4 regions of the Promicromonospora sp. NPDC059942 genome follow, and region 4 is predicted to be linked to each of the others. Evidence: riboswitches for the same ligand, from Rfam matches in the RefSeq annotation. Region 4 holds a riboswitch; each other region holds the start of a gene.
What was found. A riboswitch is a leader RNA that binds a small molecule or an ion and turns the genes downstream of it on or off. The one in region 4 is predicted to bind S-adenosylmethionine.
Positions count from the first base shown of each region.

Region 1: linked by a shared signal. The riboswitch ahead of ACFV9Q_RS12920 (methylenetetrahydrofolate reductase) and the one ahead of ACFV9Q_RS25745 (LLM class flavin-dependent oxidoreductase) in region 4 are both predicted to bind S-adenosylmethionine.
Region 2: linked by a shared signal. The riboswitch ahead of ACFV9Q_RS14540 (aminotransferase class V-fold PLP-dependent enzyme) and the one ahead of ACFV9Q_RS25745 (LLM class flavin-dependent oxidoreductase) in region 4 are both predicted to bind S-adenosylmethionine.
Region 3: linked by a shared signal. The riboswitch ahead of metE (5-methyltetrahydropteroyltriglutamate--homocysteine S-methyltransferase) and the one ahead of ACFV9Q_RS25745 (LLM class flavin-dependent oxidoreductase) in region 4 are both predicted to bind S-adenosylmethionine.

Region 1 covers NZ_JBHWLR010000007.1:53-2,243, reverse strand. Annotated here, with positions in the region: gene ACFV9Q_RS12925 (carbohydrate ABC transporter permease) at 1-661, shown strand, start outside; SAM riboswitch class I at 756-872, shown strand; gene ACFV9Q_RS12920 (methylenetetrahydrofolate reductase) at 877-1,821, shown strand; partial or broken gene ACFV9Q_RS12915 (hypothetical protein) at 2,015-2,191, shown strand, end outside.
Region 2 covers NZ_JBHWLR010000008.1:41,011-43,201, forward strand. Annotated here, with positions in the region: gene ACFV9Q_RS14540 (aminotransferase class V-fold PLP-dependent enzyme) at 1-1,218, opposite strand, end outside; SAM riboswitch class IV at 1,250-1,364, opposite strand; gene ACFV9Q_RS14545 (rhodanese-like domain-containing protein) at 1,663-2,112, shown strand; gene ACFV9Q_RS14550 (O-succinylhomoserine sulfhydrylase) at 2,109-2,191, shown strand, end outside.
Region 3 covers NZ_JBHWLR010000003.1:494,640-496,830, forward strand. Annotated here, with positions in the region: gene ACFV9Q_RS07250 (LysR family transcriptional regulator) at 1-207, opposite strand, end outside; gene ACFV9Q_RS07255 (type 1 glutamine amidotransferase domain-containing protein) at 251-955, opposite strand; SAM riboswitch class I at 1,133-1,236, shown strand; gene metE (5-methyltetrahydropteroyltriglutamate--homocysteine S-methyltransferase) at 1,245-2,191, shown strand, end outside.
Region 4 covers NZ_JBHWLR010000023.1:65,547-67,737, forward strand. Annotated here, with positions in the region: gene ACFV9Q_RS25745 (LLM class flavin-dependent oxidoreductase) at 1-1,098, opposite strand, end outside; SAM riboswitch class IV at 1,507-1,618, opposite strand.

The sequences.
Region 1 (2,191 bases), on a different contig from region 4:
CACGATGTGGTCCACGCCCGAGACGCCGCTGGCGCAGAACCTGATCTCCACCCTGGTGATCTCGCTGTGCGCCACGCTGCTCGTGCTGGCCGTGGCGCTGCCCGCCGCCTACTACACGGCGCGGTTCCGGTTCACGGGCCGGCTGTTCTTCCTGTTCCTCGTGATCGTGACCCAGATGGTGCAGCCCGCCGTGCTGACGTCGGGTCTGTTCCGGCAGTTCATCGCCATCGGGATCCTCGACACGTGGGTCGCGATGATCCTGGTCAACGCCGCGTTCAACCTGTCGTTCGCGGTCTGGATCATGCACAGCTTCTTCGCGGGCATCCCCAAGGAGGTCGACGAGGCGGCGCAGCTCGACGGCGCCGGGACGTTCGCCGTCCTGACCAAGATCAACCTGCCGCTCGTCTGGCCGGGCATCGTGACGGCGGTCGTGTTCACGTTCGTCGCCTCCTGGAACGAGTTCGCGGCCTCGCTGGTGCTGCTGACGACGGCGGGCAACCAGCCGCTGTCAGTGGCGCTCACCAAGTTCGTGGGCCAGTACGAGACGTCCTGGCAGTACGTGTTCGGGGTGTCCGTCGTGGCGATCGTGCCCGTGGTGATCCTGTTCATGATCATCGAGAAGCGCCTGGTGGGCGGCCTGGTGGCCGGGTCGGTGAAGTAGCGGGCGGGCCCGGTCCACACACCGTGGACCGGGCCGTCTCGACCTCCGGACGAATTCTGTCCCAGTGCTGGACGGTCGCTTAGCATGGTGGCGAACCCCATCCAGAGCGGTCGAGAGTCCTGGCTCCCTGACACCGCAGCAACCTGCCGACCTTCCGCCGCGTCGCCGCGGCGCGAGGGACGCAAGGTGCTCACGCCAGGTTCGATGGAGCAGCCATGGTCGCCGAGGTACACCCGCACCGCCCGACGGTGTCGTTCGAGCTGATGCCTCCGCGCCGGCCGAATGCCGCGCCCAACTTCTGGGAGACGGCGCAGCGGCTCGTGGCGGCCCGCCCGGACTTCGTCTCCGTGACCTACGGGGCGGCCGGCGGCGACCGGGCCACCGCGCGCGAGGTGCTCGCGACCCTGCTGCGTGGCACGCCCGTGCTCCCGGTGGCCCACCTGACCTGCGTGGGCGCGTCCCGTGAGGACGTTTCCGCGGTGATCGAGGAGTTCCTCGAGGCCGGGGTGCGCTCCTTCCTCGCCCTGCGCGGCGACCCGCCGCGCGACGAGCCGGACTGGCGCCCCCCGGCCGACGGCGTCCGTTCCAGCGTGGACCTCGTGCGGCTCCTGCGGCAGGTGGACGAGCGGCGGTGCGCCGCCGACGTCAGCACGGCGCTGCGCTCGGCCGCCCGGCCGCTGGCCATCGCCGTCGCCACGTTTCCGGACGGCAACCCCGGGGCCGGCACCACGCGCGAGCAGGAGGTGCGCCGGCTGCTGGAGAAGCAGGAGGCGGGCGCGAGCTTCGCGATCACCCAGTTCTTCTACCGCGCGGACTCGTACACCGGGTTCGTCGAGGCGGCCCGGGCGGAGGGCGTGACCATCCCGATCCTGGCCGGGATCCTGCCCACCACCGAGGCCCGCCGCCTGCGCCGCGTCCAGGAGCTCACGGGGGTGGCGGCGCCCGCGGACCTCCTGCGCGACCTCGACCGGCTCACCGCGCCCGACGGCGCCGTCGACCCCGAGGCCCAGCACGCGCACGGCATCGAGTTCTCCGCGGCGCTCGCGCGCGAAGTGCTCGACGCCGGCACGCCCGGCCTGCACGTCTACACGTTCAACAAGCACCGCCCGGCCCTGGACCTCCTGGACCGAGTGGGCCTAACGGGCCGAGCCGCCGCCTAACCCCCTTCGTTGAGTGCTGGCTATTTGTTGCTTTCCGCGCCCGAAACCAACAAATAGCCAGCACTCAACGGGTTGGGCGGGCATGTTGTGTGGGGGATGGGGTGGGTGTGATGTACCCGCCGGTCGGCAGAGCGGCCGATACTACGGATGAAATCGGCACGTCACAGCGCGACCGAACCGTGGAGGCCCCACCGTGCACGAACACGACCACAGCTCCACCGACTGCAGTCCCGACAGCCACGCCGCGTTCGGGCGGCGCGACCTGCTGCGTAGCGCCGTCGTCCTCGGCATCGGTGCCGCGGGCGCGACGATCGCCGCGCCCGCCGCCGTCGCCGCCCCCGCCCCCGGGCCCGCGGCTCCCGCCGGGAGC
Region 2 (2,191 bases), on a different contig from region 4:
GCCCGCGGTGCCGACGCCGACCGAGGCGCGCACGGCCCCGGCGTCGAACCCGAGCCGGCCGAGCAGCGGGTGCGCGCAGAAGCGGCCGTCCCGGACGCCGATGCCGTGCTCCGCGGACAGGTAGGCGGCGACGAGGCCCGGGTCGTACCCGGTCACGGTGAAGGTGACGACGCCGACCGGGTCGACGGCGTCGGCCCAGACCCGCACGACCTCGACGCGGTCGATCGCCTCGAGCCCGGACACGAGCCGGCGGCGCAGGGTGTTCTCGTGCGCCACGACCTCGGCCGGGTCGAGCGCGGCCAGCTCCTCGCAGGCCGCCGCGAGCGCCACCGCGCCGATGACGTTGGGCGAGCCGGCCTCGTGGCGGGCAGGTCCCTCGTGCCAGTCGGTGCCGCCCACGCGCACGCGGCGGACGGCGCCGCCGCCGGCGAGGTACGGCGTGCCCGCGTCGAGCCAGTCGCGGTGGCCCACCAGCACGCCGGCGCCGAACGGGGCGTAGGTCTTGTGCCCGGAGAACGCGAGGTAGTCCACGCCGGTCGACTCCAGCGAGATGCGGCGGTGCGGCACGAGCTGGGCGCCGTCGAGCGCCACGCGCGTCCCGAACTCGTGGGCGACGGCGACGATCTCGGCGATCGGGAGGGACTCGCCGGTCACGTTCGAGGCGCCGGTCAGGGCGAGGAGGGCGTACGGGCGGTCCTCGGCGGCGTCGGCCAGCTCCTCCCGGATCTGGGCGACGGTCTCGGCCACGGTGGCACCGCCGGTCAGCACGGTCGCGCCGGTGGTGCGCTGCCAGGGCAGCAGGTTCGCGTGGTGCTCGACGTCGAGCACCAGCACGCGGCCGGGCTCGCCGTCGGCCTGCGCGGGGACGCAGCCGGCGAGGAGGTTGAGGGAGTCGGTGGTGTTCCGCGTGATGATCGTCAGGTCGTCCTCGCGGGCGCCGACGAACGCGCCGATGGTGCGGCGCGCGGTCTCGTAGAGCGCCGTGCTCACCTGGGAGAGGTAGCCCGCGCCGCGGTGCACGCTGGCGTACAGCGGCAGCACCTGGGTGACGCGGTCGGCGACGGCCTGCAGGGCCGGGGCCGACGCGGCGACGTCGAGGTTCGCGTACGAGACCTGCGTGCCGTCCACGAGCGGGACGAGCGTCCCGCCGCCCACGACGGGGCGCAGCGGGGCGAGGTCGGTCACCGCGGTGGCACGGCTGAGAGTGGGAGCAGACATGGCGTCCTCCAGCACAGTCCTGGGGGAGGTTCCCCCGCGCTTGCCGCACGCGGGCTGCGCGCGGCCTGGTCGTCACCCGGGGCACCCCACCGCGGAGGGAGGGTTGCCGGCCAGCGAGCCGGGGCTTGACGCTGGCGCTCATGACCTGCGGCCATCCTGTGCTGCGGGCAAAACTCCTGTCAACGCATGTCTCAGATGCTGGTCCCACGTTCTGGGCGGGCCGCGGCATCGTCGTCACGGTAGCGAGAACCGGCTTTCCTACTGAATTGGTCGGGTTGCCTGTCGAGACACTGTTCCACCCACCGGACACCATGTCGTAGGGTTGGCAACGACCATCCCGAGCGGCCGAGTGACGTGGCACGACGACGCCGCAGCAACCCAGCGTTCCCCGCAGCAGCGGAGGACGGACGAGGGTGCTACCGCCACGACCGATGGAGGAGCATCATGAGCGACCCCGCGCGCGTCGAAGCACGACCGGCCGACGGCTACGCCGGCGACATCACGCCCCAGCAGGCCTGGGACCTGCTCGCCGGCGACCCGGACGCCACGCTGGTGGACGTCCGCACCGACGGCGAGTGGCGCACGATCGGCATCCCGGACACGGCCTCGCTGGAGAAGCAGCCCGTGTTCGCCGAGTGGGTGCAGGCCGGCGGCCGCCCCAACCCCCGGTTCCTGGAGGAGCTCAAGGCGGCTGGCGTCTCCGGCGGGCCCGTCGTCTTCCTGTGCCGGTCCGGCCAGCGCTCGATCGCGGCGGCGCGGCTCGCCACGGCGTCGGGCATCGCGCCGTCGTACAACGTGCTGGAGGGCTTCGAGGGTGCGCCCGGGGCCGACGGCGTCCGGGACCAGCAGGGCTGGAAGGTCGCCGGCCTGCCGTGGACGGCGGGCCCCGCGTGACCGTCACCGGCGCTTACCCGCCCGGCGCGAACCCCGGCGGTTCCGGCCGCAAGCCGCTCCCTGACGGCGTCCGCCCGGC
Region 3 (2,191 bases), on a different contig from region 4:
CACCTCGGCGGCCAGCGCCACGGCGCGCTCCGTGGGCGCGGCGCCCCGGCGCGACCGCACGAACAGGCGCGTCCCGAGCTGTTCCTCCAGGCGGGCGAGCTGCCCGGTGACGGCGGGCTGGCTCACGCCCAGCCGCTCGGCCGCCGCCGACAGCGACCCGGTGCGGTAGACCTCCAGGAACGTGGCGAGGAGGTCGAGACCCGGCACCGGCACCCCCTCCGTCGTCGTCCTGCCCACAGGCTAGCCGGGCTCAGCGCGCGGCGAGCGCCTTGAGCACCGCCTCCGCGGCGGCCGCGCTGGACTGCGGGTTCTGCCCGGTGATCAGGTTGCCGTCCTGGACCACGGTGCTGCTCCAGGGTGCGCCGACCTGGACGACGGCGCCGCGCTCGCGCAGCCGTGACTCGACGAGGTAGGGCGCGGCGTCGCCGAGGCCGCCCTGGCGCTCCTCCTCGTCCGTGAACGAGGTGAGCGCCCGGCCCGCGTAGGCGAAGGTGCCGTCCGGCTCCTGGGCGCTGAGCAGCGCGGCGACTCCGTGGCACAGCGCGCCCACGGTCGTGCCCCGGTCGTTCGCCGCGAGCAGCAGTCGGCCGAGGTCGGCGTCGTGCGCGAGGTCCGCCATGGGGGCGTGACCGCCCGGGACGTAGATCGCGTCGTAGTCGTCGCCGCGCACGTCGGCCAGCGTGAGCGGGTGGGCGAGCTGGCCGGCGATGCCGTCGAGGTAGGCGCGGAACTCCGCGGCGTCGGCGGCGGGCACCCCGCCGCGCTCGTCGAGGCTGACCGCGTCGACCGTGGGCGCGACGCCGCCCGGCGTCGCGACGTCGACCTGGGCGCCGGCCGCGGTGAGGACCCGGTGGGAGGCGGCGACCTCCTCGGCCCAGTAGCCGGTGGGGTGCTCGGTGCCGTCGGCCAGGCGCAGGCTGTTCGCGGCAGAGACGACCATCAGGATCTTCGACATGGTGTGGTTCCGATCTGTTCGGGGAGCTGCCCGCTGGGTGCGGTCCTCGGGGAACGTCAGAATCCATCACCGGATGCCGAAACGGTCAGGCGGATCCATCACCAAACTTATGGCTCCGATTTGTCCGAGGCGTGGACGGTTTGCCGACCACATCCCGGGCATGCCTACGATCAAGTCTCATCATCCAGAGCGGTCGAGAGTCCTGGCTCCACGACACCGCAGCAACCTACCTCCGAGGCGCCAATCTCGGGGCAAGGTGCTAACGCCAGGTCCGATGGAGCTGATACGCATGGCAGTCACGAACCCGCACCTTCCCACCGCCACGATCCTGGGCTACCCGCGCATCGGCCGGAGGCGCGAGCTCAAGCGCGCCGTCGAGTCCTTCTGGGCCGGCCGCACCACCGCCGACGAGCTGGAGGCGACCGCCCGCGACCTGCGGCTGACCACCGCCCGCCGCCTCGTCGACCTGGGCCTGGACGCCGGCAACGCTGCCGTCCCCGGCTCGTTCTCGTACTACGACCAGGTGCTCGACGCCGTCGCCCTGCTGGGCGCCGTGCCCGACCGGTTCGCCGGGCTCACCGCGGACGGGGGCCGCCTGCCCCTCTCGGCCTACTTCACGGTGGCGCGCGGCGAGGGCGACAACGCGCCGCTCGAGATGACCAAGTGGTTCGACACGAACTACCACTACCTGGTCCCGGAGATCGGTCCGGACACCCCGATCGGGTTCGTCGACGACCGCGCCGTGCGCGAGTTCACCGAGCTGGCGCAGCCGGCCGACGGCGGCCAGGCCGTCGTGACCCGCCCCGCGTTCGTGGGCCCGGTGACGTTCCTGCTCCTGAGCAAGCCCGCGGACGGTTCCCCCGAGGGCTTCCGCCCCCTGGACCGGCTGGACGACGTCGTCGCCGCCTATGCCGACCTGCTGCGCGCGCTCGCCGCCGCGGGTGCACCCTGGGTGCAGCTCGACGAGCCGGCCCTGGTCACGGACCTGCTGGACGTCCCCTTCGACGAGGTGGCCGACGCCGTCCGCCGGGCCTACGCCACGCTGGCGACCGAGCTCTCCCCCGGGGCCGACGGCGTCGCCGCCGAGCGCCCCGCGATCCTGGTCACCGCCCCGTACGGCGACCTGCGCAGCGAGGCCGGCGACGGGCTCGCCCTGCTGGCCGGCACCGACGTCGAGGCGATCGCGATCGACCTGGTGCGCGGTGCCGCGCCGACCGGACCGGTCCCCGGCCTGGA
Region 4 (2,191 bases):
CAGCCCGAGCGAGCCGCGCAGCGACGTCGCCGTCCGCTCGGTGCGGAACAGGCCCGCCTGCTGGAGCGCGGGCACCAGGTGGTCGGTGATGGTGTCGAGGTCGGAGCTGAGCGAGGACGGCCGCAGGAGGAACCCGTCGACGGCGCCGACGGTGGTCCAGTCGGCGATCAGGGTGGCGAGCTCGTCCGGCGTGTCGGCGACGACGAGCCCGTCGCCCATGGCGGCCGTGCCCTCCAGCGCCTCAACCAGCTCGAGCCGGGCCCGCGCGCTGGCCCGTTCCTGCGCGAGCACCACGTAGACCTCGGCGAGCACGCGCAGCTCCTCGGGGTCGCGCCCGGCGGACAGCGCGGCGTCCCGCACGAGCCGGCGCAGCCGCACCGCGTGCGCGGCGTCGGTGACGGTGATCCGCGCGACGTCGGCGGTGCGGCCGGCGAGCGCCGCGCTGGCCTCGGAGCGCACGCGGACGACGACGGGCGGGGGCACCTGCGGCAGCGCGTCTCCTTCGGCGCGGCGGCCCCGGACGGCGAACCGGATGCCGTCGTGGTCCACGCGGAACCGTCCCTCGGCGTCGAGCTCGACCGCGCCGGACCCGCTGCCGGGGCGTCCGGTCCACACCTGGGTCACGGACCGGATGCCGAGCTCGACGCGCGCGGCCCACGCGTCGTCGGACTCGGGGAGCTTGCCCTGCCGCACGGCCTGCCAGCCGGCCCGGCCGCTGCTGGCGCGGTCGATGCTGCTCAGCGCGACGGCGGCGTGCGCCGCCTCGACGTGCACCGTGTCGACGGCGGCGACCAGCCCGATGCCGGCCGTGACCCGCGCGGCCCGGGCCGCGGCGACGGCCGTGTCCAGCCGTCCCGTGACCTGGCTGCGGCCGGGGTGGAGCAGGAAGCCCTCGTCGAGGCTGACGAAGTCGAGCAGGCCGCGGTCGGCGGTCCGCACGAGGTGCAGGAACCGCTCGCCGTCGAACGGGCGCGGAGCGACCGGGCCACGTGCCCGGTGGGCGCCCGGACGGGCGCCGGCGGAGGTGAGGTCCACGCCGAGCACGACGGGACGGGAGGAGGTGGGGGCGAGGGACGTGGGCTGCGACGGGTACGGCACGGCGGGGCTCCGTTCGGGCTGCGGCTGCGCGACGGCGCCCGGAGGACCCGGCCGGCGCGCGCAGGGTGCGCGACGGCGTCCAGGGGTCACCCGGGAGCGTGGCTGCCAGAGGGCAGGAGTGGGACGTCCGGTCAGGAACGTGAGGGCCGGATACGGCCGGGGCTCGGCGTGCGACGCCGAGAGGAGTCCGGGCGGCGGGCCGGTGGCGCCTGTGGCGACCGGTCAGCGCGTCGGGGCTGTCAGTGTGGGACTGTCGCCGTCAGCGACAGGAGCAGTGACAACACATGTCCTCGCGCGGGGCAGCACCAGCCCGCACGGTGACGTTCCGGGACGGCAGGGACACGTAGACGGCGGGGGCAGCGCTCCGGGTCATCGTCGTTCTCCTCACCTGCTCGCCCATCGGCGAGCGACGCGTGTTGTCATCCGCCGGCGGCGGTGGACCTGGTCCTCACCCGGGGCACCCACCCGCGCGGGGGGTTGCCGTCCGACCAGCCGGGGCTTCGCGTCGGAACTCATGACCTGTCGAGGCTTTCTACATCTCTCCGATCGGATTGGTGTGATTGGTCTCGATGTCACAGAAGATACGAATGGAACCCATAGAAGTCAATGATCCTTGCCCAGATCTCACATCCCGGGACCAGGGTCTCGCCAGGGGGTGGGGTGCGCTGGCTGACGCGGGCGCGGACCCCGCCCGAGCAAGGTGCGCTTCTACCCCGTCATTGGGCCCGGAACCAGGCTGTTTTCGGGCGCAATGACTGGGTAGTAGCGCACTCTCGCTTAGCCGTCCCCGCTCACTCACGCGCCGGCGTCGGCGACCAGCCGGAGTCACGCGCCGGCGTCAGCAATCAGCCGGACTCTTGCGCCGGCGTCAGCAATCAGCCGGACTCTTGCGCCGGCGTCGGCGACCAGCCGGACTCACGCGCCGGCGTCAGCAACCAGCCGGAGTCACGCACCGAACCGGCCGGGGTCACGAGACGAGCCGGGCGGTCAGCCGAACTCGTGCGATCGACCGACACCGCCGAGCCCACACCCCCACAACGCAGAAGTGCGCTTCTACCCAGTCATTGGGCCCGGAACCAGGCTGTTTTCGGGC